DNA from 3 places in the Mesorhizobium sp. B2-3-7 genome. Region 1 is predicted to be linked to each of the others. Evidence: predicted binding sites of a transcription regulator. Region 1 holds the regulator's gene; each other region holds the start of a gene.
What was found. The regulator PhoB, encoded in region 1, activates phosphate uptake and scavenging genes when phosphate is short. The targets are predictions, from matches to a motif close to TGTCATNNANCTGTCAT.
Positions count from the first base shown of each region.

Region 2: ppk2 (polyphosphate kinase 2) is a predicted target of PhoB. The motif match lies at 5,753-5,769, and genes of this name have one in related genera.
Region 3: FJ940_RS13605 (esterase-like activity of phytase family protein) is a predicted target of PhoB. The motif match lies at 5,463-5,479, and genes of this name have one in related genera.

Region 1 is NZ_VFVV01000017.1:27,646-37,373, reverse strand. Features, by position in the region: gene FJ940_RS25865 (CHASE domain-containing protein) at 1-445, opposite strand, end outside; gene FJ940_RS25860 (ATP-binding cassette domain-containing protein) at 582-1,382, opposite strand; gene FJ940_RS25855 (sugar ABC transporter permease) at 1,398-2,750, opposite strand; gene xylF (D-xylose ABC transporter substrate-binding protein) at 2,893-3,933, opposite strand; gene FJ940_RS25845 (ROK family protein) at 4,193-5,434, shown strand; gene phoB (phosphate regulon transcriptional regulator PhoB) at 5,442-6,131, opposite strand; gene phoU (phosphate signaling complex protein PhoU) at 6,151-6,858, opposite strand; gene pstB (phosphate ABC transporter ATP-binding protein PstB) at 6,884-7,687, opposite strand; gene pstA (phosphate ABC transporter permease PstA) at 7,684-8,535, opposite strand; gene pstC (phosphate ABC transporter permease subunit PstC) at 8,539-9,528, opposite strand; gene pstS (phosphate ABC transporter substrate-binding protein PstS) at 9,594-9,728, opposite strand, start outside.
Region 2 is NZ_VFVV01000003.1:322,375-332,102, reverse strand. Features, by position in the region: gene FJ940_RS08510 (substrate-binding domain-containing protein) at 1-997, opposite strand, end outside; gene FJ940_RS08505 (hypothetical protein) at 1,162-1,305, shown strand; gene FJ940_RS28420 (hypothetical protein) at 1,370-1,519, shown strand; gene FJ940_RS08500 (DUF423 domain-containing protein) at 1,535-1,900, opposite strand; gene FJ940_RS08495 (multidrug efflux MFS transporter) at 1,937-3,190, opposite strand; gene FJ940_RS08490 (GntR family transcriptional regulator) at 3,309-3,974, shown strand; gene FJ940_RS08485 (DUF982 domain-containing protein) at 4,105-4,338, shown strand; gene FJ940_RS08480 (hypothetical protein) at 4,366-4,512, opposite strand; gene FJ940_RS08475 (aldo/keto reductase) at 4,593-5,636, opposite strand; gene ppk2 (polyphosphate kinase 2) at 5,876-6,796, shown strand; gene FJ940_RS08465 (dihydrofolate reductase family protein) at 6,887-7,534, opposite strand; gene hemB (porphobilinogen synthase) at 7,778-8,809, opposite strand; gene FJ940_RS08455 (DUF2066 domain-containing protein) at 8,898-9,728, opposite strand.
Region 3 is NZ_VFVV01000006.1:115,627-125,354, reverse strand. Features, by position in the region: gene FJ940_RS13625 (UvrD-helicase domain-containing protein) at 1-683, shown strand, start outside; gene FJ940_RS13620 (hypothetical protein) at 870-1,184, opposite strand; gene FJ940_RS13615 (trimethylamine methyltransferase family protein) at 1,308-2,861, opposite strand; gene FJ940_RS13610 (FAD-dependent oxidoreductase) at 2,874-5,285, opposite strand; gene FJ940_RS13605 (esterase-like activity of phytase family protein) at 5,597-7,087, shown strand; gene FJ940_RS13600 (MATE family efflux transporter) at 7,255-8,727, shown strand; gene FJ940_RS13595 (MFS transporter) at 8,740-9,728, opposite strand, start outside.

The DNA.
Region 1 (9,728 bases):
TGGCCTTATTGGACGGGTCGAGCGGCTCGAACAGCACAACGGGCGTCCGCCATGGCTGGGTGGTGTCCGGATAGATCGCACGCCTGGTGCCCTGGTCATGCAGCATGTCGCGCTCGACCGTCGCCTCGTCGCCTGCTTTCACCAGCCGGAGAAAGCCGATGCCGCGCAGGCCGGCGAAATTGGTATCGACGTTGAGGGCATTGAAGAACGCTTTGAACTCGCTCTGCGAGATGTCGCCATTGCGGGCGTCGAACAAGGCTTGCGACGAGCGCAGCAGCGACAGCTGCAGGTCTATCCGGCTCTCGATACGGTTGAGCGCATCGTCCGCGGTCGCGTCGAACTTGATGCGAGCCGCCTCTTGCGTCGCGAAATAGGCGAACCCCGCCATTGTCATGCTGATCAGCGCAACGGCAACGAAAGCGACGATTGGAAAAAGCTTCTTCAACGGATAATGCGGCCTATCAGCATGTGAGCCCTTTATGGGCAAGTCGCCCGGTCAACACAATGGCAAGGCCAAGCCATCCCGCCGGCTGGCATATCACCTGATCGGCAGATCGGTAACGGGCTCAGGCCAGCAGGCTTCAGGCGGCGATCTTCAGCGCGCCTGGTCCGGGAATGGCGCCAGGCGGACATTTGCCCAGGATGATCATGCCCAGCACCTCGTCCTGGGTCACATCGGTGGTGCGGGCAGTGCCGACGACCTGGCCGTTTTTCATGACGCACACCCGGTCGGCCAGTTCGAATACGTCGTGAATGTCATGGCTGATCAGGAAGATGCCGATGCCGTCGGACTTGAGCTGCCTGACCAGTTCCCCGACCTGGGCCGTTTCCTGCGGTCCAAGTGCTGCCGTCGGCTCGTCCATGATCAGGATGCGGGCGTTGAACAGGATCGCGCGTGCGATCGCCACCGACTGCCGCTGTCCGCCCGACAGCTTGATCACCGGCTCCTTGAAGCGCTGGAAGCGGGGATTGAGCCTGCCCATCACCTTGCGCGCCTCGGCCTCCATGGCGACATCATCGAGCGTGCCCCAGGCGGTCCTCAGCTCGCGGCCGAGGAACAGGTTGGCGGCGGCGTCGACATTGTCGGCGAGCGCCAGGGTCTGGTAGATCGTCTCGATGCCGTATTTCTTGGCATCGCGCGGGTTGGAGATCGAAGCCTCTTCGCCGTTGACGAAGATTTGGCCCGCGTCACGCTTGTAGGCGCCCGACAGGATCTTGATCAGTGTCGACTTGCCGGCGCCGTTATGGCCGAGCAGGGCCACGACCTCGCCGGGGAAAAGATCGATCGAGGCATCGTCGACGGCGCGAATGCCGCCGAACGCGATTGAGATGTTGCGCATGTCGACCAGCGGGTTGCCGGCGGGAGCGATCCTGTCAGCCATGATTGTCCTCCTCCCTCAAACGCGTTTGCGATAGACGGTGTCGAGCCACACCGCGATGACCAGCACGGCGCCGACGACGATGCTCTGCAGAGGCGAGTCGACGCCGAGCAGCACCATGCCGGATTGCAGCGACTGCATCAGAAGCGCGCCCAGCATGGCGCCGATGATCGTTCCCGAACCGCCGGCGAGCGACGTGCCGCCGATGACGGCCGCCGCGATCACCAGCAATTCATCGAGCGTTCCGAGCACGTTGGTGGCCGAGTTCTGCCGGGCCGACGAGATCGCGGCGGCGATCGTGGCCAGCACGCCCATGATCATGAACACTTTCATCGTGATCCAGCGCGTATTGATGCCGGCGAGGTTGGCTGCTTCCGGATTGCCGCCAATGGCAAAGACATAGCGACCAAAACGGGTGCGTTTGGTGATGAAGGTCATGACCAGCCCGACGGCGATGGCCATCAGCACCGGTATGGCGATGCCGTGGGCGATGAACAGGCCGCCCTCGGGCACGGTTATGTTGTTGGCGGCTGCATATCTGTTCACGATGCCGACAGGCCATGGATAGGAATTGGCCAGCCAAACCGCGCCCATGATGACGGCGCAGGTGACCACGCCGATCAGCGTCTCGGCCCAGATCGGACGCAGCGGGAAACGGAAGCGCTTGCGCTGTACCCGCCCGTTGAACAGCGCAAGCACCACCGCAAGGCAGGCGGCGATGCCGACCACCCAGCTCCAGGTCGCGCCGATCGATCCGGCCGGGCCGCCGCCCATCAGCTGGAACGTCGCGTTGAGCGGCGCCACCGTCTGGCCGCTGGTAACCCACCATGCCGCACCGCGCCAGACCAGAAGCCCGCCCAGCGTCACGATAAAGGCCGGCACTTCGAGATAGGCGATGACAAAGCCCTGGAAGGCGCCGATCAACAGACCGAGCACCAGGCCGATGACCAGCGCCAGCACCCAGATCCATGGGTTGCCAAGCTCAAGCCCGACGAAGCGCACTAGGAAATGCACTTGGGCGAAGCCCATGACCATGCCGATCAACCCTTCGGCGGAACCGACGGACAGATCGATATTGCGCATGACGATGACCAGCACCATGCCGCAGGCCATGATGGCGACGGCCGAGGTCTGCACCGACAGGTTCCACAGATTGCGCGGCGTGAGAAAGGTACGGCTGTCGAAATCGAGCGGATTGACGCCGAGACGCAGGCTGGACAAGACATGCAACCCGATCCAGATCAGCAGCAGCGCGCCGATCATGCCGAGCATGCGCGTGTCGATCTCGGTCGCCTTAAGGAACCGGGCGACGGCGCCGAGTTCCGACGCACGCGCGGTGTCGGCCTGCGGGTTGGACGTCGTATCGGTCATGATTTTCTCCCGCCGGCCTGCCCGTCCGATGCGGGATGCCGGAAGCCAGCCTAGAAGTTACCCGCCCGGGGCGGAAAAACAAATTTTCTTGAAAAAACGCCGCGGCTTGGCAGCCGCGGCGTTCATCGCATGAAATGGAAGATCAGTTGCAGGCCGCTACGCTGCCCGCCGCGACGCCGGCACAGACCTCGTCTTTCTTGATCCAGCCGGCGTCGATGACGACGTTGAGATTGTCCTTGGTGATCGCAACCGGGGTCAGGAACAGCGATTTGACGGTGTTCCCACCGGGCGTTGTGAAGTCCTTGACGCCGGCGATATCGGTCATCTTCTTGCCGTCGGCCAGCTGCGAGGCGATCTCGGCGGCATTCTTGCCGAGTTCACGCGCGTCCTTCCACACCGACACGGTCTGCGTGCCGAGCGCGATGCGGTTCAGCGCCGCGTGGTCGCCGTCCTGGCCCGAGACCGGAACGGTACCGGCCAGGCCTTGAGCCGTCAGCGCCGCGACGACGCCGCCGGCAGTGCCGTCATTGGCCGCGACGACCGCGTCGACCTTGTTGTCGTTGGCGGTCAGGAACTGCTCCATGTTCTTCTGCGCATTGGCCGGCAGCCAGCCATCCGTATAGGCTTCGCCGACATTCTTGATCTTGCCGCTGTCGATGGCGTCCTTGAGCACTTCCATGGAGCCCGAGAACAGGAAATCGGCATTCGGATCGGCACCCGAGCCCTTGATGAAGACGTAGTTGCCTTCCGGCTTCACCTTGAACACTTCGCGGGCCTGCATGCGGCCGACTTCCTTGTTGTCGAAGGTCAGATAGAAGACGTCCTTGTTCTCGATCAGGCGGTCATAGCCGACGACCGGAATGCCTTCGTCGAGCGCCTTCTGCACCGCCGGGCCGATGGCGGAGGCGTCCTGCGCCAGGATGATCAGCGAATTGGCGCCCTGGGAGATCAGGCTCTCGACGTCGGTGAGCTGCTTGCCGGGATTGGACTGGGCGTCGGCGGAAATATACTTGTCGCCGGCGGCTTCGATCGCCTTCTTCATGGCGGCCTCGTCGGTCTTCCAGCGCTCTTCCTGGAAGTTCGACCAGGAAACGCCGATGACCTTGTCCTTCGCCTGCGCGACCGACGCGAGCGTCAGCGACATGGCGACACCCGCCAGGATGGCGGCTGTGAATCTCTTCATCTTAATCCTCCCTGCGCCGCGTATGGCGCGACCAAACAGGCCCGTAGGCCGGCACAAAGGCTCTATTTTTTCGAGCCTCGAAAAAACACTGGTCCATCGTCGGAACGCTGTCAACGTCGATTCTGATGTATTTTGATGTCCTCGTGAATTTTTTTCGAGCTCCGGAATAAATAATGACAGCCAAGGCCGGTTCTGCCAGTATTTGACGGTCGTCGGGATCCTGGGGAGAGAACGCGGCGACGGGGAGGATGCGAGAAACATGTCGGTCGGAATCCGCCACGACGATTTGCGCCGACGCAACCGGGCGATGGTGATCGCGGCCGTGCGCCGTGCCGGGCAGCCCTCGCGCACCGAGATTGCCGCGACCACCGGGCTCAGCCATTCCACCATATCGGCGATCTCCTCCGACCTGATTGGCGAAGGCATCCTGGCGCAGAGCAAGCCGAGCGAGGCCGGTGCGCTGAAACGCGGCCGGCCGCAGGTCGGCCTCAGCCTCAACCCTGAAGCCGCGGCGGTGATGACCGTGGTGCTGTCGCTGAATTTTCTCTCCGTCGCCGTCATCGACTATGCCGGCCAGGTGATATCTGAAGAGCAGCGCCGGCTGGACACGCTCACCCTGTCGCGCGAGGCGCTGATCGGCGAATGCGTGGCCATCGTCAGGCGGCGGTTCGAGGATCCCGACCTCGACGTCGGCAGCATCGCCCGTATCGCGCTGGCGATCCAGGGCATCACCGACACGGATGCGCGCACCATGCTGTGGTCGCCGATCACGCCGCAGACCGACATCGCCTTCGCCGACATACTGGAGGCCGAGTTCGGCATTCCCGCCACCATGGAGAACGATTGCAACATGATGGCGGTGGCGCTGCGCTGGCGCGATCCCCAGCGCTACCGCGACGACTTCATCGCCATCCTTTTGTCGCACGGCATCGGCATGGGCTTGGTGCTGAAGGGTGAACTGTTCACCGGCACCCATTCATCCGGAGGCGAGTTCGGCCACATGATCCATCGCCCCGGCGGGGCGCTCTGCCGCTGCGGGCGGCGCGGCTGCGTCGAGGCCTATGCCGGCAACTATGCCATCTGGCGCAACGCGAGGCAGCTTGGCGAGGACACCGAGCCCGTCGACGTCAGCGACGCCGACATGCGCACCCTGGCGGCCTCGGCGCGCGAAAAGGACGGGCCGGAGCGCGAAGCCTACCGCAAGGCCGGCGAGGCGCTGGGTTACGGCCTTGGCAGCCTGTTCGCGCTGATCGATCCGGCGCCGGTCGCCATGGTCGGCGTCAGCGCCGCCGCCTTCGACCTGATCGAGCCGGCTCTGCGCGAGGCCATTGCCCAGACCGCCGGCGGCCAGCACTCGAAATCGATTTCCTTCGACACCGAGCCGAACGAACTGCCACTGATCCGCGAGGGCTGCGCCATGCGCGCGCTGACCTTCGTCGACCAGGAGATTTTCGCGCCGGGGGCACAGGCGAAATCAGGCGTGGGCGAGAACGTTGCGTGACATATCCCTAGTCTTCGCGAATCGCATACCCCGCGCCCCGAATGGTGCGGATCACGTCAGGCATGCGGCCATTGTTGACCGCCTTGCGCAGCCGGCCGACATGCACGTCCACGGTGCGCTCGTCGATATAGATCGTTTCGCCCCAGACATTGTCGAGCAGTTGGCTGCGCGAGAACACGCGGCCGGGATGTCGCATCATGAATTCGAGCAGGCGGAACTCGGTCGGCCCGAGCCGGATCTCGCTTTTCTTGCGGTAGACCCGGTGCGATTCACGGTCGAGCACGATGTCGCCGACCTTGAGCACGCTGGACAGAACTTCGGGCTTGGCGCGGCGCAGCAGCGCCTTGACGCGTGCCATGAATTCCGGCGTTGAGAACGGCTTGACCAGATAGTCGTCGGCGCCGGTGGAGAGACCGCGCACCCGGTCGCTTTCCTCGCCGCGCGCCGTCAGCATGATGATCGGCAGCCGCTCGGTCTCGGGCCGCATGCGGAGACGGCGGCAGAGCTCGATGCCGGACACCGCCGGCACCATCCAGTCGAGCACAAGAAGGTCAGGGACATTCTCCTGCAAGCGGATCTCGGCTTCGTCGCCGCGCGTCACCACCTCTACCTGATAACCCTCCGATTCCAGATTGTAACGGAGCAGCACACCCAGCGGCTCCTCGTCCTCCACCACCATGATGCGTGGCGCGATCATCGACTGGTCACCCCTGCCGTCAAGCCGCTGGCGCCGACATCGCCGTCTCGTCCTGCTTCGGGCGATTGGCGGGCAATTGCGTGCCGGTCAGCACATAATAGGCATTTTCGGCAATGTTGGTCACGTGATCGCCGATGCGCTCGAGATTCTTGGCGCAGAACAAAAGATGCGTGCAGGCGGTGATGTTGCGCGGATCCTCCATCATGTAGGTCAGCAGCTCGCGGAAGACCGACGTGTATTTGACGTCGATGCGTTCATCGTCGGCGCGCAGCTTGGCAAGTGCCGCGGCATCGCGCGCCGCATACTCCTCGATCACGCCTTGGACCTGGATCAGCACAAGCTGCGCCATGGCGTCGATGGAGTGCGACAGGTCGCGCGGCGTGGCGGCAAGGCCGACGGTGCCGACGCGCTTGGCGATGTTCTTGGCGAGATCGCCGATGCGTTCGAGATCGCCCGCCATGCGGATCGAGCCGACGACATGGCGCAGATCGTCCGCCATGGGCTGCCGCTTGGCGATCAGGGTGATGGCGCGGTCGTCGAGTTCGCGCTGGCGCGCATCCATGATCGCGTCGTCGGAGACGACGCGCTGGGCGAGCGCGTTGTCGGAATTCAGGAGCGCCTTGGTCGCGCCGCCGACCATCGATGAGGCGAGATCGCCCATGTCGCGGATCAGCCTGCTGATCTGTCCGAGATCTTCGTCAAAGGCTGCGACTGTGTGTTCGGCCATGATCTTGGTCCTCGTATGCCTGGGATCAGCCGAAGCGGCCGGTGATATAGTCCTGCGTGCGCTTCTCGCGGGGCGACGTGAAGATCTTCTCGGTGCGGTCGAACTCGACCAGCTCGCCCAGATACATGAAGGCGGTCTGCTTCGACACGCGCGCCGCCTGCTGCATGTTGTGGGTGACGATGACGATCGTATAATCGGCCTGCAACTCGTCGATCAGCTCCTCGATCTTGGCGGTCGACAGCGGATCGAGCGCCGAGGCAGGCTCGTCGAGCAGGATGACCTCCGGCTTCACCGCCACCGTGCGGGCGATGCAGAGGCGCTGCTGCTGGCCGCCCGAAAGGCTGAGGCCGCTGGCGTTGAGCTTGTCCTTGACCTCGCTCCACAGTGCCGCGCGCTTCAGCGCCTGCTCGACACGGCCGTCCATCTCCGCCTTGCTGAGCTTCTCATAGAGCCTGACGCCGAAGGCGATGTTCTCGTAGATCGACATCGGGAACGGCGTCGGCTTCTGGAACACCATGCCGATCTTGGTCCTGAGCAGGTTGAGATCCTGCGAACGGTCGAGGATATTCTGGCCGTCGAGCAGCACTTGGCCCTCGGCGCTCTGCCTCGGGTAAAGCTCGTAGATGCGGTTGAAGACGCGCAGCAGCGTCGACTTCCCGCAGCCCGAAGGCCCGATGAAGGCGGTGACGCTGCGCTCGGGCAGCGACAGGCTGATATCCTTCAGCGCCTTCGACTGGCCATAGTAGAAATTGAGGCCCTTGACCTCGATCTTGGCTTTCTCGACCGCGACTTCGGGCGTATTCAACTCGGTGGACAACATCGGTTTCATCTGTCCTCTCTGCGTCCGGTAAGGCTGCGGGCGAAGATGCTCAGCCCGAGAACCGTAAGGGTGATTATGAGTGCGCCGGTCCACGCCAGCTGCTGCCATTCCTCGTAGGGGCTGAGAGCGAACTGGAAGATGGTGACGGGCAGGCTGGCCATCGGCGCATTGAGATTACTCGACCAGAACTGGTTGTTGAGTGCCGTGAAGAGCAGCGGCGCCGTCTCGCCGGAAATGCGGGCGATGGCCAGCAATATGCCGGTGACGATGCCCGACAGCGCCGCACGGTAGGCGACCGAGCGGATGACCACCCAGCGCGGCGCGCCGATCGCGGCGCCGGCCTCGCGCAGGGCGTTCGGCACCAGGTTGAGCATGTCCTCCGTGGTGCGAACGACGACCGGGATGACCAGGATGGCCAGTGCGACGGCACCGGCAATCGCCGAGAAATGTCCCATCGGCCGCACCAGCAGCTCGTAGACGAACAGGCCGACGATGATCGAGGGTGCCGACAGCAGGATGTCGTTGATGAAGCGCACGACGGTGGTGAGGCGCGAGAAGCGGCCATATTCGGCCATGTAGGTCCCAGCGAGGACACCGATCGGCGTGCCGACGATGACGGCGATGACTGTCATCATGATACTGCCGTAGATGGCATTGAGCAGGCCGCCGGCATCGCCGGGCGGCGGTGTCATTTCGGTGAACACAGAGAGCGAAACACCCGACAGGCCCTTATAGAGCAGTGCGCCGAGGATCAGCGCCAGCCAGGCCAGGCCGATGCCCGCCGCCGCGACGCATAGCGTCATCATCACGGCATTCCTGCGCTTGCGTCGATTGTGAAGCGATGTGGCCGTCGACATCGGTCAGGCTCCCGTGCGGCTGTCCATGCGCAGCAGCATGTAGCGCGCAAGGGCAAGGATCAGGAAAGTGATGACGAACAGGATCAGGCCGAGCGCCACCAGCGAAGACGTATAGAGATCGCCGTCGGCTTCGGTGAACTCGTTGGCGATGGTCGCCGAGATCGTCGTGCCGGGCGCGAACAGCGAGGCGCTGATGCGGTGGGCGTTGCCGATGACGAAGGTTACCGCCATGGTTTCGCCGAGCGCGCGGCCGAGGCCGAGCATGACGCCGCCCATGATGCCGACTCGGGTATAGGGGATGACGACGCGGCGCGTGACCTCCCAGGTCGTGCAGCCGATGCCGTAGGCCGATTCCTTCAGCACCGCCGGCACCGTGTCGAAGACATCCTTGGTGATCGAGGTGATGAAGGGCAGGACCATGATGGCAAGGATCAGCGCCGAGGTCAGAAGGCCGATGCCGTAGGGCGGGCCGGCAAACAGGCTGGAGAGTCCCGGCACGTCGTGGAAAAGCTTGATGATGAAGGGCTGCACCGTCGTCTGCAGGAACGGCGCGAACACGAACAGGCCCCAGATGCCGTAGATGATGGAGGGTATGCCGGCAAGCAGCTCGACGGCGATGCCGATGGGGCGCCGGAGTGGCCGCGGGCAGAGTTCGGTAAGGAAGATGGCGATGCCGATGCCGATGGGAACGGCGATCAGGATGGCGATGGCGGCGGTGACGATGGTTCCGTAGATCGGGGCCAGCGCTCCGAAATTCTCGGTGACCGGGTTCCACGATTCGGTCGTCAGGAAGGAGAACCCGAATTTCGACAGCGCTTCCCACGAGCCGGCAAACAGCGAAATCGCCACGCCGCCGAGGATGAGCAGGACGAGGATGGCGGAAAAGCGTGTCGCCGTCCGGAAAATCGTATCGGTGAGCGCGAAGCGTCGGACCGTCGCTTCCCTGGCCCGCATGGCGGCCGACGATGGCATGGCTTCGGAGACGGCGGTCATCTGGCCCTCGCGTTTCAAGGAAGACAGGGAGGGCGCCGTGAAGCGCCCTCCTCGTTCAGCAGGGATTACATGGCGGAATAGAGCGGCTTGCCGTCTTCGCCGACGATGTCCTTGGCCCACATGTCCTCGACGCTCTTGACGACCGCGTCGGGGATCGGAACGTAGTCCAGCGCCCCGGCCATGTCGTCGCCCTTGGCGTA
Region 2 (9,728 bases), on a different contig from region 1:
CCAGGATTGCCTTGACGGCAAGCCGGCCCATCTCGGCGATCGGCTGTGCGACCGTGGTCAACGGTGGCTCGGACAACTCTGCTTCGGGAACGCCGTCGAAACCGATGACCGAAACATCATCGGGGACATTCAGCCCGCGCGCGCTCAGCCATTCAAGCGTTGCCAAGGCCATCCTGTCCGACATCGCCAGGATGGCCGTGGGTGGTTCGCCGGAAGCAAAGATCGTTTCCAGCCCCGCCTTTGTGGTGGCGGCATCGTTGGCGGTTTCGTAGACGGGCACTTTGGATGTATCGATGCCAACCCGCGAAAGCTCCCGGAAGTAGCCGGTGAGGCGATCGCGTGTCCCCGCATAGGCCGCGGCGCGAAGCTCCTCGGGCGAAATGATGCCTGTCCTGCCGTCGGCGAAAGGCAGCGCCAGCACGGCAAAGCGGCGATGCCCGAGTTCCGTCAGATGGCGCGCCGCCAGGCTGGCGCCGGCGATGTTGTCGACGCCGATCGCCGCGACGGATCCATCCTCCGAATCCAGGTCCAGCGCCACGAAGGGCAGTTTGCGCTCGCGGGCCAATTCGACAAGGCGCGAGCCGCCTTCGATACAGAAGACGATGAAGCCGTCGACCAGGGCGCTCTGGATGTTCCAGGCAAGCTGTTCGTTGTTGGCGGCCGAGACTAACGAGATACCGGCCCCGGTCGCATCGCAGGCCTGCGAGATACCGGCCATCATCACGCGCGCGAAGGGATCCTCGAAGAAATAGGAAAGGGGCTCTGCGGTGGCCACGCCGATGGCGTTGACCTTGCCGGCCCGCAGCAGGCGGCCCTTGGGATCGGGGCCGGCATAGCCCATCGCCTCGGCCGCCGCACGGACCCGTTCGCGGACTTCTTCGCGCACGATCTCAGGGCGGCTGAAGACATTGGAGGCGGTACCATGCGAAACACCGGCCGCCTTGGCGATGTCGGCCAGCCGGACGGGTCGTCGATTGCCTGCGGTGAGTGACGCCATTTGCGCGTGCCTCCTGATATGCATTTAGCACGTTCCCGACTTGCATCTAGCACTTTCGTTGGATCGATTCAAATTTTGCTTGACCGGCGGCTTCCATAGGCCTATCTTTGAATCGATCCAACTAAGATCTGCCTGCTGGATTAAACCTGGATGGGAGGTGCGCCATGCATCCTGTTAACTATCTGTTCGAAGACATCTACCGCAACGACTGGAGCATCGGGTCGGCCGCCAACAAGTCCAAGCGCCGCGGCGGAACAAGCCCGTGGATTCGCGATCTGCGCTTCCTGGTGGCGCGCAAGCGGAGCTGACTGGCGTGAATTTTTTGCGTCGGCCTATTGGATCGATTCAATTCAAATCAAGAGGAGAAGAGCCATGCATCCCATGAAGCATCTGTTCGACGACATTTATCGCAATTATTGGGGCATCGGCACGGCCGCGGAGCGGCCAGAGGCGCCGCGCCGCGCGACGCTCTCGGCGCGCAACCGCGATCTTTGGATCCGACTTGAACGTCGCCGGGATTGAAACCGGCCGCGCATCTCAGGGTCGCCGACGCACCACGGCGGAGACAGCTATGGTCAGCCAGCCTGCGATGAGCAGGGTGCCTCCGATCGGCGCCGACATCGGAAACAGCCTCGATCCGAGAAAATCGCGGGCGAGAAGATCGCCCGTGAAAAGCACGAGCCCGACGAGCAGCACCATGCTGGCTATCCGCAGCGGGCGATTCGCGTCGAGGAGACCGACGGCCAGAAACGCCGGTGCGTGCATCAGCAGGAACGATGCCGCCGTACCGGTGAAGGCGCCGCCGAGATGTGCGGCGGCCGCCGACAGCGCCACGCCCGCCGCGCCCACGATGCCGGCGGCGAGCACAAGCAGACGGCTGCCGGTCGTTTCGGCCAGGTTCATGTCGACGCTCCTTCGGTTGATTGGCTGGGCAGCTTGTCAGGGCTTGCTCGCTTCCATCAACATATGCCGCGTCCGCCGCGCCTGGACAATCCAGTTGTAGACCGCGCCGAGCGCCATCAGCACCGACGTGCCGAGAAACACCGCCCGCATGCCGAAATGGCCGCCGACGAAACCGCCGGCAAGCGGTCCGGCGACTTGGCCGACATATTGGGCCGAGATCGAAAGGCCGAGCACGTTGCCGCCGACGCCGTCGGGAATGTTGTGGCGGATGACGCTGGTGATGCAAGGCAGCAAACCGCCGAGCGCCAGGCCCATCAGGAAGCGCAGCCCGATCAGTTGCCAGCCGTCGGTGACGAAGGCCTGCGGAATGAGCAGCAGTGCCGACACGGCCAGCGCGCCGACGACGACGTTCCAATGACCGACGCGGTCGGCGAGCCTGCCAAGCCACGACGCCGACAGGATGGCGCCGAGGGCGGCCGCCGACATCACCACGCCGGCAACGAGCGTCACCCGGCTCTGGTCCTCGATCAGCTGCTGCACATAGACGGTGATGATCGGCTCGATCGACATGGTGGCGAAGGCCAGCAGCATGCCGGTCGTCAGCATGGCCACGACCGGACGCTTGTCGGCAATTTGCGACCAGCCGCTCTTCGGCTTTGCCGCCGTCGCGGCTTTGCTTGCTTGCGGGTGCTGGTTCTCCTTGATCAGGAATGTCGTCGCCAGAAAGGCAAGGAAGATGACGCCGCCGGACAACAGAAAGGTCGCGCGGATGCCGATTACCGGCGGCAGCGCGCCGCCGAGCAGGGGGCCGACCAGCGAACCTGCCGTGATGCCAGCGGACAAGACACCGAGCGCCCAGCCGGAGCGGTCCTTCGGCGTCTGCATGGCCACCAATATGGTCGAGCCGGAGGAATAGCCGCCGGCAAAGCCGATCAGCAGGCGCAGCAGCACCAATTGCCAGACCGTCTCGACCATTCCGGTCAGCGACATGCAGATCGCCATGCCGAAGGAGGCGCGCACCAGCATCAGCTTGCGGCCGTAGCGGTCGCCGAGCCGTCCCCATAACGGCGCAACGAGCGCCGCCGCGAAGAAGGTCGCCCCATAGGCGATGCCCGACCATTGCACGATCGCCGCATGGCCCTCGACGCCCAGTTGCTCGACATAGAGCGGCAGGAACGGCAAGAGCAGGGTCATGGCGATGAGCGTGCTGAACGAACCCGCGAAGCAGACGGCGAGATTGCGCCGCCAGTGGATATTGTAGCCGCCCTGTTCCGTATCGTTCTGCGTCATGCCGTGCCTGCGTGTGCCAGGGATTGTTGTGGATACCATTTTGGGATACCAAGTCGGTATCCGTCATGGACCCACAGCCCGACCGCTGTCAATGCGGGCACGTGAAAAGGCAACAACGATGTCGCAGATGCACAACGTCGAACGGCAGCTCCGCGAGATGATCCTTGGACTTGAGATCGGCCCGGGTGAGAAACTCACCGAGCGCTGGATCGAAAGCCGCTTCGGCGCCTCGCGCACGCCGGTCAGGGCTGCGCTGCTGCGGCTCGAAACCGAAGGGCTGGTCGGCAGGGACGGGCGCGGCTGGACGGTCTCGCCCATCAACCTGGCCGAACTCGAGCAGATCGCGGTCTACCGCGAAGCGGTCGAGGTCGCGGCCTTGCGGCTGACATGCGGGCTTGCCGACAGAAGTGCCGTCGATGTCATCGAGGCTATGCTCGTCTCCTGCGACGACGACACTCCGCGCGAGGAATGGCATCGCGTCGGCATGGATTTCCACATCGAGCTGGCGCGACTGTCCGGCAATGAATTCCTGTTTCGGGCCGTCCGCGACGCGATGACCAGGCTTTCGCGCGCCCGTTGGCTGGAGGTACGCGATGGAGCGGCCCTTGGCCGCGCGTGGGCCGAACATCACGCCGTCCTGGCCGCCGTGCGGAGCGGCGATGCACAGGAAGCCGCGCGCTTGCTCTCGGAGCATATCGTGGGCAGTCGCGACCGTCTGTTGACGTCGCTGGCCAATGATCGCCGCGGCCTTCGCGCCAGGGGATTTGCCGTCGTGGCGGCATAATGCGGCCTGCAGGGCAGGCCACTCGCCGCCGAAAAAAGGACCACCGGCCCCGAGCCCCACTTTCGGCCTCGCTTCGCGGACGCCGATGGCGTAGGACCGGGCGATGGAAAACAACCGATTTGAAGTACCCGTGACCGTCAAATCAGTCACGGCGGGAAGTACACAGCTCTTACGCTCGGCCCGCGAGGCTTCCGACTATCTCATGAACAGCTGGCCCGGCAAGCGCACCCCCAAGCATCGCGCGGCGCTGCAGGCCTGCCACGATGCGCTGGCCGGCGACAAGCCGGCCATGAACGCAAGGCGCGCCTTTATCGCGGCGGCGCGTGAAGTGGACGTCTTCGTCAGCGACAAGGCGCCGGCCTGATCCAGGCCGGATTGCCGCCGCGCGCCGTCATTCCTCTGTTTCAATCTCGGCGTCAGTCTCGGGTTTCTGACGCTCCCGCGCCGCAGCCTTGGCCGCCAGCTTTTCGGCCTTCTTGGCCGCCTTCTGGCGATCGCGTTCTTTGCGTTCCTGATCGTAATTTGGTGCTCGTGCCATAGCGGCTCCTTTTTTGCTGTTCTTGTGGGCTGACTACGCGTCGTTCGCCTTCCGACGTCTCGGAGCCGGCACCAGGGTTCCTATAAGCTGCTTCGGTCGATCACAAGGTCGGCGGCGCCGAAACGCTCCTTTGCCGTCAGCTGCTGATGCCAATAGGGATAGAGCAGGGGCGGGCGGCTGACCGCGTCGAGGCGATCACGTTCTTCGCCGGCCAGCGTCAGGCTGGCCGCCGCGATATTGTCCCTGAACTGGGCCTCGTTGCGCCCGCCGATCACAAGCGAGCTGATAGCCGGCCGGCCAAGCAGCCAGGCAAGCGCCACCTGTGCGGCGGACACACCGCGGGCCTTGCCGATTTCGACCAGCACATCGACGATCCGCCACAGCCGGTCCTCGTCGCGGATTGGCGGTTCGGACCAGCCGGCGACCTGGCGCGCGGTCGGGCTGTCACGGTGATACTTGCCCGACAGCAGGCCTCCCGCCAGTGGGCTCCACACCAGCACGCCCAATCCCTGGTCGACCGAGATCGGCAGCAGCTCGTATTCGGCTTCGCGTGCTTCGAGCGTGTAGTGGATCTGCTGGGTGACGAAGCGCGGCTGATGGCGGGTGTCACTGATGGAGAGCGCCTTCATCACCTGCCAGCCGGAATAGTTGGAGCAGCCGACATAGCGGATCTTCCCCTGGCCGACCAGCGTGTCGAGCGCGGCGATGGTCTCTTCGAGTGGCGTCACGCCGTCCCATTCGTGCAGGAAATAGATGTCGATGACGTCGGTCTTGAGCCGCTTAAGGCTTTTCTCGCATTCGCGGATCAAATGATGGCGCGACAGGCCTTCGTCATTGGGACCGTCGCCGATGCGCATGCGCGCCTTCGAGGCGATCAGCACGTCGTTCCTGCGCTTGCCGCCGAGTGCCTCGCCGATGATCTCCTCCGACAGGCCGTCCGAATAGACATTGGCCGTGTCGATGAGATTGATGCCGGCATCGATGCACAGATCGATCATGCGCTTCGCCTCGGCGAGATCGCTGTTGCCCACAGCCGCGAACGGGCCGGCGCCGCCAAAGGTCATGGTGCCCATCGTCAGCGCCGAAACCTTCAGGCCGGAACGGCCGAGAGTGCGGTATTCCATGTCAGTCCTCGCGATTGAGAAGAATGGCCCGATCAGGTTGCTGGATTTGTAGGACAATCCGTGCGGCTTGTCGCCCTCCGGCCCCAGCACACCGATGAGCGGCCGTGGCGTGCCCCTGCAATAAAACCGTCATTGCCGGCCTATACTCAGTCGATCAGGGCGTTGCGCGCCGCCGTCAGGACGCGACCAGTGCGCCCGGTCGTTGCCGGAGGCGGCAGCTTGCAGATGGAGGAACACCGATGAATGAATCCATACCCAAGTCCGGCGCCCGGGACTGGCTGGAAGCCGAACTCGCCGACACGCTCGACGAGGACTATGAACTGGAGATGTCGGAACCGGCGCTGTCGCTGGAGATCGCCAGGATCTACAAGAACGCGCATCCGCCTTCTATCGACCGCATGCAGTATTTTCGCGACCTGATCGGGCTGCAATCCGAGCTGATCAAGCTGCAATCCTGGGTCGCCTACCACAAGAAGAAGCTTGTGGTGATCTTCGAAGGCCGCGATTCGGCTGGCAAGGGCGGCGTCATCAAGCGCATCACCCAGCGGCTCAACCCGCGGATCTGCCGCGTCGTGGCGCTTCCGGCACCGACCGAGCGAGAGACGTCGCAATGGTATTTCCAGCGTTATGTGCCGCAGCTGCCGGCCGGCGGCGAGATCGTTCTGTTCGACCGCTCCTGGTACAACCGTTCCGGCGTCGAGCGGGTGATGGGTTTCGCTGGGCCCGATCAGGTGGAGGAATTCTTCCGTGACGTGCCGGAGTTCGAGCGCATGCTGGTCCGTTCGGGCATCACGCTGGTCAAATACTGGTTCTCGATCACCGACGAGGAACAACAGATGCGCTTCCTGATGCGCATCCACGATCCGATGAAGCAGTGGAAGCTGTCGCCGATGGACCTGCAGTCGCGGGTGCGCTGGGAACAGTACACCAAGGCCAAGGAAGAGACCTTCGCCCGTACCAACATTCCGGAGGCGCCCTGGTTCATCGTCGAGGGCAACGACAAGAAGCGCGCCCGGCTGAACTGCATCGACCACCTCTTGCAGCAGGTTCCCTATGAAGAGGTGCCGCACGAGGAGATCACGCTGCCCGAGCGGGTCTTCAATCCCGAATACGAGCGCCAGGTGCTGCCGCGCGAGCTCTACGTGCCCGAGAAGTATTGAACGAGAGTTTGTCCTTCTCCCCGTATAGTGACGGGGAGAAAGGATCTGCACCAAGGGTTGCCAATTCCCACTGTCGCAGACAACTAATTCCTAAGTCCGCTTGATGACGACATGCGTGGCAAGCGGCGTCGCTACTTGTTCGCTGCACGCGTAGCCGAGCTTCGGCATATCAATCCCGGCGAAGAGGTGCTCGCCGGAGCCGAGCAGCACCGGCGAGATCGCCAGATGCATCTCGTCGATGAGCCTCTCCTGGAGGTACTGCCGGATGGTGGCGACGCCGCCGCCGACCCGCACATCGCTGCCATTGGCCGCTGCCCTTGCCTGCTCGAGCGCCGAATGGATGCCATCCGTAATGAAGTAAAAGGTCGTGCCGCCCTCCATGACGATCGGCTCGCGCGCATGGTGGGTCAGCACGAAGACCGGCACATGATAGGGCGGGTTGTCGCCCCACCAGCCCTTCCAGTTTTCGTCAGGCCATTCGCCGCGGATCGGCCCGAACATGTTGCGGCCGAGGATCCAGGCGCCGACATTCTCGAAGCTGCGCGCCGCGAACGCCTCGTTGATATCGGTTGTGCCGTCATCGTCTCCGAGCACCATCTTGCGGAAGGTGCGGGTACCGATCATCCATTTGTGCAGGGCTTCCCCACCGACGCCGAGCGGGTTTTTCAAATCCTGGTCGGGACCGGCGCCGTAACCGTCGAGCGACAAGGTGAATGCGTTGACGCGAAGTCTGGACATGGAAAGCCTCCTCAGACCAGTTGTATTTTGCAAGCAGTTACTTTCTAGCAAACCGATTGCAAATTGCAAGTAGTATTTTCCGCGATCGAAAAGATGCATATCCGTACTTCGCCTATGCGATGTCCAGAGTGTTGCCTGATGGTTGGTGCGGATGCCAAAATGGCGGTTGCCGAGACAGCCGCTATACCGGCTCATTTGCCGGTGGGTCCATGAAGAGCATATGGTTTGAAGGCGCTGGGGAAACTATGCTCTCAGCATCTCCGCCACCTCAGGGGCGAAATAGGTCAAAATGCCGTCGCAGCCGGCGCGTTTGAAGGCAAGAAGCGATTCCAGCATGACCTTTTCGCCGTCGATCCAGCCATTGGCGCCCGCCGCCTTGATCATCGAATATTCGCCCGACACCTGGTAGGCGAAGGTCGGCATCGCAAATTCGTCCTTCAGCCTGCGGATGATATCGAGATAGGGCAGGCCGGGCTTGACCATCAGCATGTCCGCGCCTTCGGCCAGGTCCTGCTCGGCTTCGCGCACCGCTTCGTCGGAATTGGCGTGGTCGATGTAATAGGTCTTCTTGTCGCCCTTGAGCAGGCCGGCCGTGCCGACCGCCTCGCGGTACGGCCCGTAGAAGGCGGAGGCGAATTTCGTCGCATAGGACATGATCGCCACGTCCTGAAAACCGTTTGCGTCGAGCGCGTCGCGGATGGCTCCGATGCGGCCGTCCATCATGTCGGACGGCGCGATGATGTCGGCGCCGGCCGCTGCTTGTATGACGGCCGCCGCGGTTACCTGTTCCACCGTCTCGTCATTGACGATGAGGCCGTCGCGCAGGATGCCGTCATGACCATGGCTGGTGAACGGGTCGAGCGCGGCGTCGGTGATGACGCCGATCTCAGGCACCGCGTCCTTGATCGCGCGCGTGGCGCGGTTGATGACGTTGTCGGGGTCGAGGATATGCGAGCCGGTCTCGTCGCGCAGCGAAATGTCCACATTGGGAAAGGTGGCAAGCGCGGGGATGCCGAGCTTCGCCGCGCGTTCGGCCTCCTTGACGGCAAGGTCGATCGACAGGCGGAAGACGCCCGGCATGGCGGCGATCGGCTCGCGCACTTGTCTGCCGTCGACGACGAAGATCGGCCAGATCAGGTCGTCGACGGAAAGCCTGTTCTCCTGCACCAGGCGCCGCGACCAGTCGGCCTTGCGCATGCGTCGCAAGCGGCGGCTGCCGGTGATGTCGTCGACGCTGCGCGCGCCGGCAGGTTTTGCGGGGGTGAATCTGTTCATCGCCAAAACTCTCGTTTGGCCGGCTTTTATCACGCACCCGTGGTGCTGACCAATGCGACACGTTTGTGCCAGCAATCCGGCCGGGTCCTTATTCGGGTTGCCCGTTGCCCGAAAGGATCTGCGCCGCACCGCGCATGCCGACACGGAACGCCTCGTCGAAGCCGACGCCGCGCACTTGCCAGGCGTAGGTCTTGCCGGCCTTCGCCAGCCGCCAGTCGGCGATCCAGCCCAACTCCTTGTCGCTCCAGACGATGCTGCCGGAAAGCGCTTGGTCGGCGCCGGCCATTTTCGCAACCGTGTCCAGCTTCGCCATGTCGGCCTCGCGCATGATCCTGTCGTCCAGCCCCGCCTTCGACAGCAGCGCTGCCGTTGGGAAGGTTACCTGCATGGCAACCGGCGCGGCGGCATTGCCGAACGACTCGCGCATCAGCACGCCGCGCTCGTCATCGGCATCGAGCGCGAAATGCTTGACGCCGCGCTCGGTCGACAAGAACACCGCCAGCCGTGGCCTTTCGGTCAGCCATGGCCTGCTGCCGAGCGAAGCCAGCACCGGATCGATCATCGCCGGGCTGTACTGGCAGTAGAGATTGTGAGGCCGATCATACGTGCCCTGATCGTCATGGTTGGGAATGCCTTCCATGCGATCGCGGTAGCGAAAGGCCGCCACGAAGCTGCCGGCCTTGTCGCGCAGCGCCGCCATCTCCGGTTTCGCCGGCAGGCGCTGGTCGCCGGAAACCCGGACCAGAACCGCGTCGAGGCAACGTTTGAAGCCGGCCTGGCGGTTCTTCTCGTACCGACCGTTGACGATGGTCTGCGACTGGTAAAGATCGGCGAGGCTTGCCGCCAGGGTCGGTTGCAAAGCCAGGCAAATGATGATCAGCCCGATCGTCATCGGCACGAGGCGCGCAAATCCAGCCAT
Region 3 (9,728 bases), on a different contig from region 1:
CGCACCAGCGCGCGCTGGACGAAGGCGGCCGTTCCGGCCTGGAGGAAGAGCGCCGGCTGGCCTATGTCGGCGTCACCCGTGCCAAGAAGAACCTGCACATCTGGTTCGTCTCCAACCGCCGCATCCACGGCCTGTGGCAATCGACGATTCCCTCCCGCTTCCTCGATGAACTGCCTGAAACCCATGTCGAAGTCGCCGAAAGCGGCAACTCCTATGGCGGCTACGGCAATTCCTATGGCGGCGGCTCGTTCGCTTCCGGCCGGGGCGGCCGCCAGAACCCCTATGGCGCCTCGCGCTTCGACAATGTCGGCGCCGAAAAATCCGGCGCCTTCGCCAACAGCTACGCCACGCCGGGCTGGCAGCGGGCGCAGCAGAACCGCACCGAGGCGACCGATCGCAACTGGGGCTCGCGCTCCGGCCACCAGATCGAGCGCATCGGCTATGGCGAGACCGACAGCGGCTACGGCGCCGGCCGCACGAGCATCAAGGGCCGCACCATCGATGGCGAGTTGGTCGCCAAATCCGTCGCCGACACGCCGTCCCCCTTCAACGTCGGCGACCGCGTCTTCCACCAGAAATTCGGCAACGGCAACATCGCGGCCATCGAAGGCAACAAGCTGACCATCGACTTCGACAAGGCCGGCCAGAAACGCGTGCTGGATGGGTTTGTCGCGGCTGTGTGAGAAAAAATGGACACTCACTCGCGTAAGGAGCTGGTCAAAAATCCTGAGGTTTTCTTGTGAAAATCGAAGTAGATTTTGACCCTAATTATATTTGCGATTTCACAGCCAAAATTGATTGGAATGAATTCCAATGGCGTGGACGTCCGAAGTGAACGGAACTTTCGGTAGTCACCCGGGCCGAACCGCTCAGTCCACTTTCTTCTCGCCCGCCTCGCCAGCCTTGACGATATCGCCGGTCGTAAACAGGATTTCCTTCAGTTCCGCGCGCCAGTCCTGCTTCTGACGCAGCAGGAATTCGAGGTCCATGCCGAAATGCTTGAACTCCTCGCCTTGCGCGTTCTTCATGATGGCGCGGGCCTGCGGGTCCTTCTCCACCGACATGCGCTGTTCATACCAGGAGATCGCTTCCGCTTCCTCGATCAGCGAGGTGATCATGCGGGCGAAGGTTCGCACCTCCTGCGACAATTCTTCGGGCGGTTCGTGGTACTGATCGAAACCCATGTGGTCGTCCTCCCTCAATGGCTCGCAATGCGAGCAGGCACCGGCCGTCCCATGAATGCATGAGAGGTGCAGCGGGTTCCGGATCGCACCCACAATTCAGGACGATGAGAGGAATAAGCTATCTCACGATACCGGCGCCGCCCCGCCCTGTTCGGTGCGGCGCGCGATGAAATCATCGAGCACAGCTGATGTGGCAATAGCCGTCGCCGGCGGCTCGAAATCGGCGAGGATGCGCTTCCAGATACCGGTGGCGCGTTCGGTTGCGGTCTTGGAACCGGCCTGCGTCCAGTTGCCGAAATTCGACCAGTCGGCCACCAGCGGCTCGTAGAAGGCGGTGCGGTAGCGCGCCATGGTGTGACCTGCCGAGAAGAAATGGCCGCCGGGCTGCACTTCGGCGATCGCCTCGAAGCCGATGGCATCGTCGTCGCCGGGCGTGGCGGCGCACAGTTCAGCCACCGTCTGCAACGCCTCGATGTCGGTGACCAGCTTTTCGAAGGAAACGCTCAGCCCCCCCTCCAGCCAGCCGGCGGCATGGATGCACACGGTGGCGCCCGCCAGCACCGAGCCCCACAGCGCAAACTGCGTCTCATGCGCCGCCTGCGCATCGGAGATGTTGGCCGCGCTGCCGCCGCCCGAACGCCACGGCAGGCCGGTGAAGCGCGCCAGTTGGCCGGCCCCCAGCGTCGCCTTGATATGTTCCGGCGTGCCGAAGGCCGGCGCGCCCGATTTCATGTCGACATTGGAGGAGAAGGAGCCGTAGACGACAGGCGCGCCCGGCCGCACGATCTGCGCCAGCGTCAACCCGGCCAGCGCCTCGGCATGCTGCAGCGTCAGCGCGCCGGCCACCGTGATCGGGGCCATCGCACCCGCCAGGCAGAAGGGCGTGATGATCAGGACCTGGCCCGCCCTGGCGAAGTCGATGATGCCTTGCGCCATCGGGATGTCGAGCTGGCGCGGCGAATTGGTGTTGATGACGGTGTAGCAATGGGCGCCCGAGCGGAACTCGTCCTCGGACAGCCCGCGCGCCAACCTGATCATGTCGAAACTATCGTCGACCTGCGGGGTGCCGCGCGCGAAGATGAAGGGAAGCTTGTCCGACAGGGTCAGTTGCGCCCGGTTGACGGCGTAGTGGCGAAAACGGTTGTCGATGTCCTGCGGCTCGACGCAAGGTCCCAGCATGTGCAGCACGTCGAAATGCTGCACCAGCTTGATGAACTCCTCGAAGGCCGCCAGTGTGCCTGGTCGGCGGCCGCGTTCGAGGTCAGTGACGTTCGGCGCGCCGCACCCTGCCAGGAAGGTCATCGACCCGAGTTCCAGCGTCAGATCGCGGGAGCGGTCACCGGCATGGGTCTGGATCGATTTTGGCGCCGAGGCCAGTGCGGCCGCCACCATGTCGCGGCCGATCCGCACCATGTCGGTTTCGGGGTCGATCAGGGCGCCGGCGCGAGCGAGCAGGTCGCGCGCCTGCGGCAGCAGAACCTTGATGCCCAGCTCCTCCAGCACGCGCAGCGCCGTGTCGTGGATCGAGGCGACGTGGTCGTCCGAAAAGATTGGCTGCGGCAGGAATGGGTTCTTCAGAGAGCGGTAATTGGGCCGGCGGCTGCTCTCGCTGCCGGCCTCGCCGATGCGTCCTCGCCGGCGCTCGCGCCTGCCTTCGCGTGCCGCGTCATCGATCATCCGGAAACCTCCTCATTGCCGCATCGCCTTGCCCAAGGGATCGTAGGGCGAAGCCGGAATGACACGCGCCGGCCGCTCGGTGCCGACAATGTGCACGCAAAGCGCCGTTCCTTCCTCGGCAAAATCGTCATCCACCAACGCCAGCGCGACGCTCTTGCCGATCGTGTAGCCAAAGCCGCCGGAGGTGACGAAGCCGACGCGCCGAGCGCCGTGCCAGACCGGCTCGAAGCCGCTGGCGTCCGCGTCGATGGCATCGACTTCCAGCGTCACGATCCGTCGTGCAACACCGGCCTTGCGTTCCTTCAGCGCCGCCTCGCGGCCAATGAAATCGCCCTTGTCGAAAGCAATGAAGCGGTCGAGCCCTGTCTGGCCGGGCGTGTAGCCTTGCGTGAATTCACGCGACCAGATGCCGAAGCTCTTTTCCAGCCGAAGCGCGTTGAGTGCGTAATAGCCAATCTCGGCGAGGCCGAGATCCTCGCCGGCGGCAAGCAGCGTTTCGCGCAATGTGGCATGCATGGTGGCCGGGCAGTTGATCTCGAAGCCGAGTTCGCCGGCGATGGAGAGGCGAGCCATCCTTGCCCGCACCATGCCGATGTCGAATTCGCCGCATGCCATGAATGGCAAGGCTTTGGCGGAGATGTCCTGGTGCGTCGTGCGCTCGACGATCTTTCTGGCATTGGGGCCGGTGACCAGAAAGCCCGACATCGCATCTGAAATATCGGTGACGCAAACGCCTTCAGCCATATGCGCTTCGAACCAGCGCATGTGGAATTCGCGCAGATAGTAGGAGCCCATCAGCCAGTAGTCGCCATTGCCCCAGTTGAAGACGGTGAGATCGCCCTTCAGCCGCCCGTCCGGCCCGAGCATCGGCGCCAGCCTCGCCTGTCCCGCCTTCGGCAGCCTGCAGGCCAGCAGCCTGTCGAGCCAGGCCTCCGCGCCCGGTCCCGTGATCGCGTAGCGCGCATAGGCCGAGATATCGATGAGGCCGGCGGCGCGCCGGACTTGCAGCGCCTCGTCACCGACGATGTCGAAGGCGTTGGAGCGCCTGAGCGTCGTCTCCTCGCGGAATCCCATCGGCGCGAAATAGGCGGGGATTTCCAGCCCCCAGGAAGCCGTCCATTCGCAGCCCGCCGCACTCATGCCGTCATAGGCGCCGGGGCGTTTCAGCGGCCGGCCCGCAGGCAGCCGTTCGTTGGGAAAGGTCATGACGAAACGACGAGAATAAAACTGTCGCGTCGTCTGCCTGAGATATTCCCGGTTTGCGGCGAAGGCGCCGTAGCGGGCGATGTCCATGCCGAAAATGTCGGCCTGCGGCTCGCCGTAAATCATCCACTCGGCCAGCGACTTGCCGACGCCGCCGCCCTGGCTGAAGCCGGCCATGACGCCGCAGGCGACCCAGTAATTCTTCAGGCCGCGGACCGGCCCGACGATCGGATTGCCGTCCGGGGTGAAGGTGAAGGCGCCGTTGACCCATTTGCGGATGCCTGCCGTCGCCAGGCAAGGGAAGCGCTCATGCGCCTTGGCAAGTTCCGGGCCGATGCGGTCGATGTCTTCGGGGATGAGCTCGATGCCGTAATCCCACGGCGCGCCGTCCATGTTCCAGTGCTTCGGGTTCTGCTCGTAGACGCCGAGCAGCACGCCCTTGCGCTCCTGCCGCAGATAGGAAAAGCCGTCGAGATCGACGGCCAGGCCGATCTCCTTGTCGAGGGCAGCGACTTCCGGAATGTCCTCGGTGACGAAATAATGGTGCTCCATCGGCGTCACCGGCAGTTCAACCCCGGCCATGCGGCCGAGTTGCTTGGCCCACAACCCGCCGGCATTCACGACATGCTCGGTGGTGATGGTGCGTTGCTCTGTGACCACGTCCCAATGGCCATCGGCCCGCGCCTTCAGCTCGACCACGCGGTTGCGCAGGATCACGTCGGCGCCGCGCTTCTTGGCGGCACCGACATACGCATGCGTCGTGCCGTAAGGGTCGAGATGGCCCTCGTTGGAATCGTAGAGGCCGCCAAGCACGCCGGTGACGTCGACGATCGGGCAGATCGCCTTGATCTCGTCAGGCGTCACCAGCCGGGCGGTCTCGATGCCGACCGACTGGAATACCGCCCAGGCCGATTTCAGCCACTCCCAGCGCGCCGGATCGCTGGCTATGTTGACGCCGCCGGTCATGTGCAGCCCGACGTCCTGGCCGGATTCGGCCTCGATCTCGCGGTAAAGGTTGATGGTGTAATCCTGCAGCGCGGCGACATTGGGATCGGCGTTGAGCGCGTGGAACCCTGCCGCCGCATGCCAGGTGGAGCCCGCCGTCAGTTCGGCGCGCTCGATCAGCGCCACATCCGACCAGCCGAACCGCGCCAGGTGATAGAGCACCGAAGCGCCCACCACTCCTCCCCCGATGACGACTGCGCGGTAGTGAGACTTCAAGGCTTCCCTCCTCCACGGACTGTTCGAAACCGGAACCATATACGTACTGTACATGAGTGTCTAGTACTGCGAACAGCTCCTGGACGGTGTCGAACCTGTCTCGGAACGATCGATTTTTTGGCGCGGCCGCACTTCCCCAGCAGCGTCGCGGCGGGCCGACGCGAATGCGTCACCAACTGTCATGCAAGCATCATGTTCGCGCCTTAGACCGCTTGGCGAGGGCATAGCCGCCCTCCAGGGCGGCAGCCTCGCCGCCCCCAGGCAACCTCGGAATTCCGCCGTCCCGGCGCTTTGTCATCAAGGGGATATCCATGACGCATTTACGCTCGTTCTCGTTGCGGCTGCTGGCCGCCGCGCTGGTGGCCTCGGCCGTTTCGCTGCCTGCCTTCGCCGACAGCTCGGCCAGCGTCGGCGGCGCCAGTTTCGTCAACAAGGGGCTGGTGGGGGTTGGCCGCATCCCGGCCGGCCAGCGCGACAGGTTCGGCGAGACCTTCGGCTCCGGCTCCGGCATGTCGATCGACACCGCGGGCTGGACGCATGATGCCGGCACCTACAGAGGCTCGCTGTGGCTGCTGCCCGACCGCGGTTATAACGTCGTCGGTACCACCGACTACCGGCCGCGCCTCAACACGATCAACATCGAGTTCGCCCCGGTGGCACCAGGTGCCGCGCCCGCGGCCGGCCAGGAGCAGACCGGCGTCAAGGCGACGCTCGCCGACACCATGCTCCTGACCGACGACAAGGGTGCCGACGTCACCGGTCTCGACCCGCTGAACGGCGTGCGTCCCGCCGCCGGCGACATGCCTGTCCTGCCGCAGGCCGACAATGGCAAGCTCGCGCTCGACAACGAGGCGATCGTGCGGCTGCCCGACGGCACCATGCTCGTCTCCGACGAATACGGTCCCGACATCTACCGCTTCTCCGCCGACGGCCGTCTGATGTCGGCGACCCAGCCTCCGGCCGCGCTCGTGCCGATGCGCCACGGCACGGCCAATTTTGCTTCCGACAATCCGGGCCCAGGTGCTGCCGAACCCGACCCAAAGGATCCTGAGACCGGCCGCCAGAACAATCAGGGCCTCGAAGGCATGGCAATGACGCCGGACGGCAAGTTCGTGATCGCGGTTTTGCAGTCGGCGACCCGGCAGGACGGCGGCGATTCGGCCTCGACGCGCCAGAACACCAGGGCGCTGGTCTATGACGCCTCCGATCTTGCCCATCTCAAGCTGGCACATGAATATGTCGTGCCGCTGCCGGTGTTCAAGGACGCCAAGGGCAAGACCAAGGTGGCTGCGCAAAGCGAGATCGTGGCGCTGTCGGACACGGCTTTCCTGATGCTGGCGCGCGACAGCGGCAATGGCCAGGGCCTGAAGGGCGAAGAGTCGCTGTATCGCAAGATCGACATTGTCGACCTTTCCGGCGCGACCGACATCGCCGGCGGTCCCTTCGATGCCGCCGACAAGCCGGTGGCGCGCAAGGGCGTGCTCGATCCGTCGGTCACGCCGGCAAGGCTGATGCCGTTCATCGACATCAACGACAAGGCCGAGCTTGCCCGCTTCGGGCTGCACAATGGCGCGCCCAACGACAAGGACAACCTCTCGGAAAAGTGGGAAGCGATGTCGCTGGCGAGCGTGCTCGATCCGAAGCTGCCCGACGACTATTTCCTGTTCGTCGCCAACGACAACGATTTCCTCGCCCAGGACGGTTTCCAGGTCGGCGCGCCCTACAAGGCCGAGGACGGCGCCGATGTCGACACCATGTTCCTTGTCTATCAGGTCACGCTTCCCGGCCTCGCCAGGAAGTAAGCATCTTGCAGCAGGCGCCGCCTGGCGCCTCCTGCCCGACAAGCTTGATCGGATGCACGACGGCGTGCCTTGCCCGCCGTCGCTCCTTTCGCAAGGGTGCATCCCGGTCGGGCCTGCGGTATCCTGCGTGCCGGACTCAAAAGAACCAGCTTTGCCGGATGCCCGCCATGGATGAAAAGATGCCCGCGCGCCGGCGCACCGGTGACCTGACCAGCGGCCCCATTCCGCGCACGCTCCTGCTGTTCGCCCTGCCGGTGCTCGGCTCCAACGTGCTGCAATCGCTCAACGGCTCGGTCAACGCTGTCTGGGTCGGCCGCTTCCTCGGCGAATCCGCGCTTACCGCCACCTCGAATGCCAATCTGGTGCTGTTCCTCATCCTCGGCACGGTATTCGGCATCGGCATGGCGGCCACCATACTGGTGGCGCAATCGGTCGGCGCCCGCGATCTCCCCGAGGCACGCCGCATCGTCGGCACCAGCGCCACCTTCTTTTTCTTCGTCTCGGTGCTGTTCGCCGTCTGCGGCTGGATCTGGGTCGACACCATTCTGGGCGCGCTCGGCACACCGCCCGACGCCTTGCCGCTGGCGCGCTCCTATTTGCGCATCATCTTCGTCGCCGTGCCGATGATGAACCTTCTGTCCTTTGTCATGACGGTGCTGCGCGGCGCCGGCGATTCGCGCACGCCGTTCTTTTTCATGGCGCTCGCCGTCGTGCTCGACATCATCTTGAACCCACTGCTCATCCGCGGCATCGGGCCGTTCCCCGAGCTCGGCATCGCCGGCTCGGCGACCTCGACGCTTGTCGGCCAGACAGTGAGCGTCATTGCCATCCTGATCGTGCTCTATGTCCGCAAGCATCCGCTGCGTCTGGCCGGCGCCAATCTGGCGCTGCTGCGGCCGGACCCCGCCTTGCTGCGCGTCGTCGTCTTCAAGGGCGTTCCGATGGGTTTGCAGATGATCGTGATTTCGGCCGCGGCCCTGACGGTGATGGGCATCGTCAATTCCTACGGTTCGCAGGTGGCCGCCGCCTACGGCATCGCCGCGCAGTTATGGACCTACATCCAGATGCCCGCGCTCGCCATCGGCGCGGCCGTGTCCTCGATGGCGGCGCAGAATGTCGGCGCCGGCCGCTGGGACCGCATCAGCCGCATCGCAGCGTCAGGCGTCGGCTTCAACCTGGTGCTGACCGGTGCTCTCGTGGCACTTCTATGGGTCTTCGACCGCTCGATCCTCAGTCTGTTCCTGAGCCGCGACAGCGCGGCGATAGACATCGCCGCTCACATCAACAACGTCGCGTCCTGGTCGTTCATCCTGTTCGGCGTCACCATCGTGCTGTTCGCCACCGTGCGCGCCACGGGCGCCGTGATGCCGCCGCTGGTCATCCTGGTGATCTCGGTGCTGGTCGTGCGCACCGGCTTTGCCTATTTCATGCGGGATGTGATCGGCGAGGAAGCGCTGTGGTGGAGTTTCCCGGCCGGCTCGATCACCTCCCTGCTGCTGGCCGCGGCCTACTACCGTCTCGGCGGCTGGCGCACCCTGCACATGATCGAGAACCGGCCGGCCGCCGGCGAGCCGCCCGACACCGGGCTCGGCGTGCCGCGCCAGCGCGCGCATTTTTCCCCAGAGACGCCGAACGGCTGAAGCTGGCCGCTCTCAAGGCCTGTTTTTCAACCCAAAGCCCAGCGCGACCAGCGCAAACACGATGATCATGCCGGCGAACGCCAGGCTGGCCGCGATGGGGCTGGCATAGGTCGAGATGATGCCAATACCGATGACGGGCAAGGCATTGCCGATAAAGCAGCAGATGAAGAAGCTGGATACCACTTCGGCGCGGCGATCCTCCGGTGCGATCTCGTTCACCACCTGCAGGCTGCCACGATAGCCGAGTGCGGCCGTCACGCCGCAGCAGGCGGTGGCGGCGATCATCAGCGCCATCGACGCCAGCATCTGCGCCGCCACCACCATGAGGATGCTGGGAATCATCAACGCCAGCGCGGTCAGCATGGCCTTGCCGCTCTGCATTTGCTTCAGCGCTACGATGCTGAGCGCGGTGACGATCGCCAATTCGAAGAACAGCGCACCGGCGACAGCATGGTTCGTCTCATGCAGTTGCTGCGCCAGGATGCTTGGCGCCACCGCGGCATAGAAGCCGACCAGCGCCATGGCGCCGAAACCGGTCACCGCCGGCGCGACGAAGCGCGCGCGGATTTCATCCGGCACGGCAAAGTGTGGCCGCATGGAAATCTGCCCGAGGCCGCCAGGCTCCGCCACCGTTTCGCGTGTACGCCAGACCAGGATGGAGACGATCACAAGCGCCGCCAGATAAACGATGAAGACCAGGCGCAAGGGCCACGGTTCATACTGCGCCAACAGTCCCGAAACGAGTGCGCCGAAACCGAGGCCCAGGAAATTGGTGCTGGTGGCAATGACGCTGGCGCGCGCCTTGTCAGCGCCGGGGAGAAGCTCGGCGATCCATGCCGTTCCGGTCCCCGCGCCGACACCGATGCCAAGCCCGCTCAGGACGCGCGCCACATCGAGCAGAACGACATTGTTGGCGAACAGAAAGACAAGCGCGCTGGCGACGGCGACGATCATGGCCGCGAGAGCGGCAGGCCGGCGCCCAACGACATCCGACGCGCCGC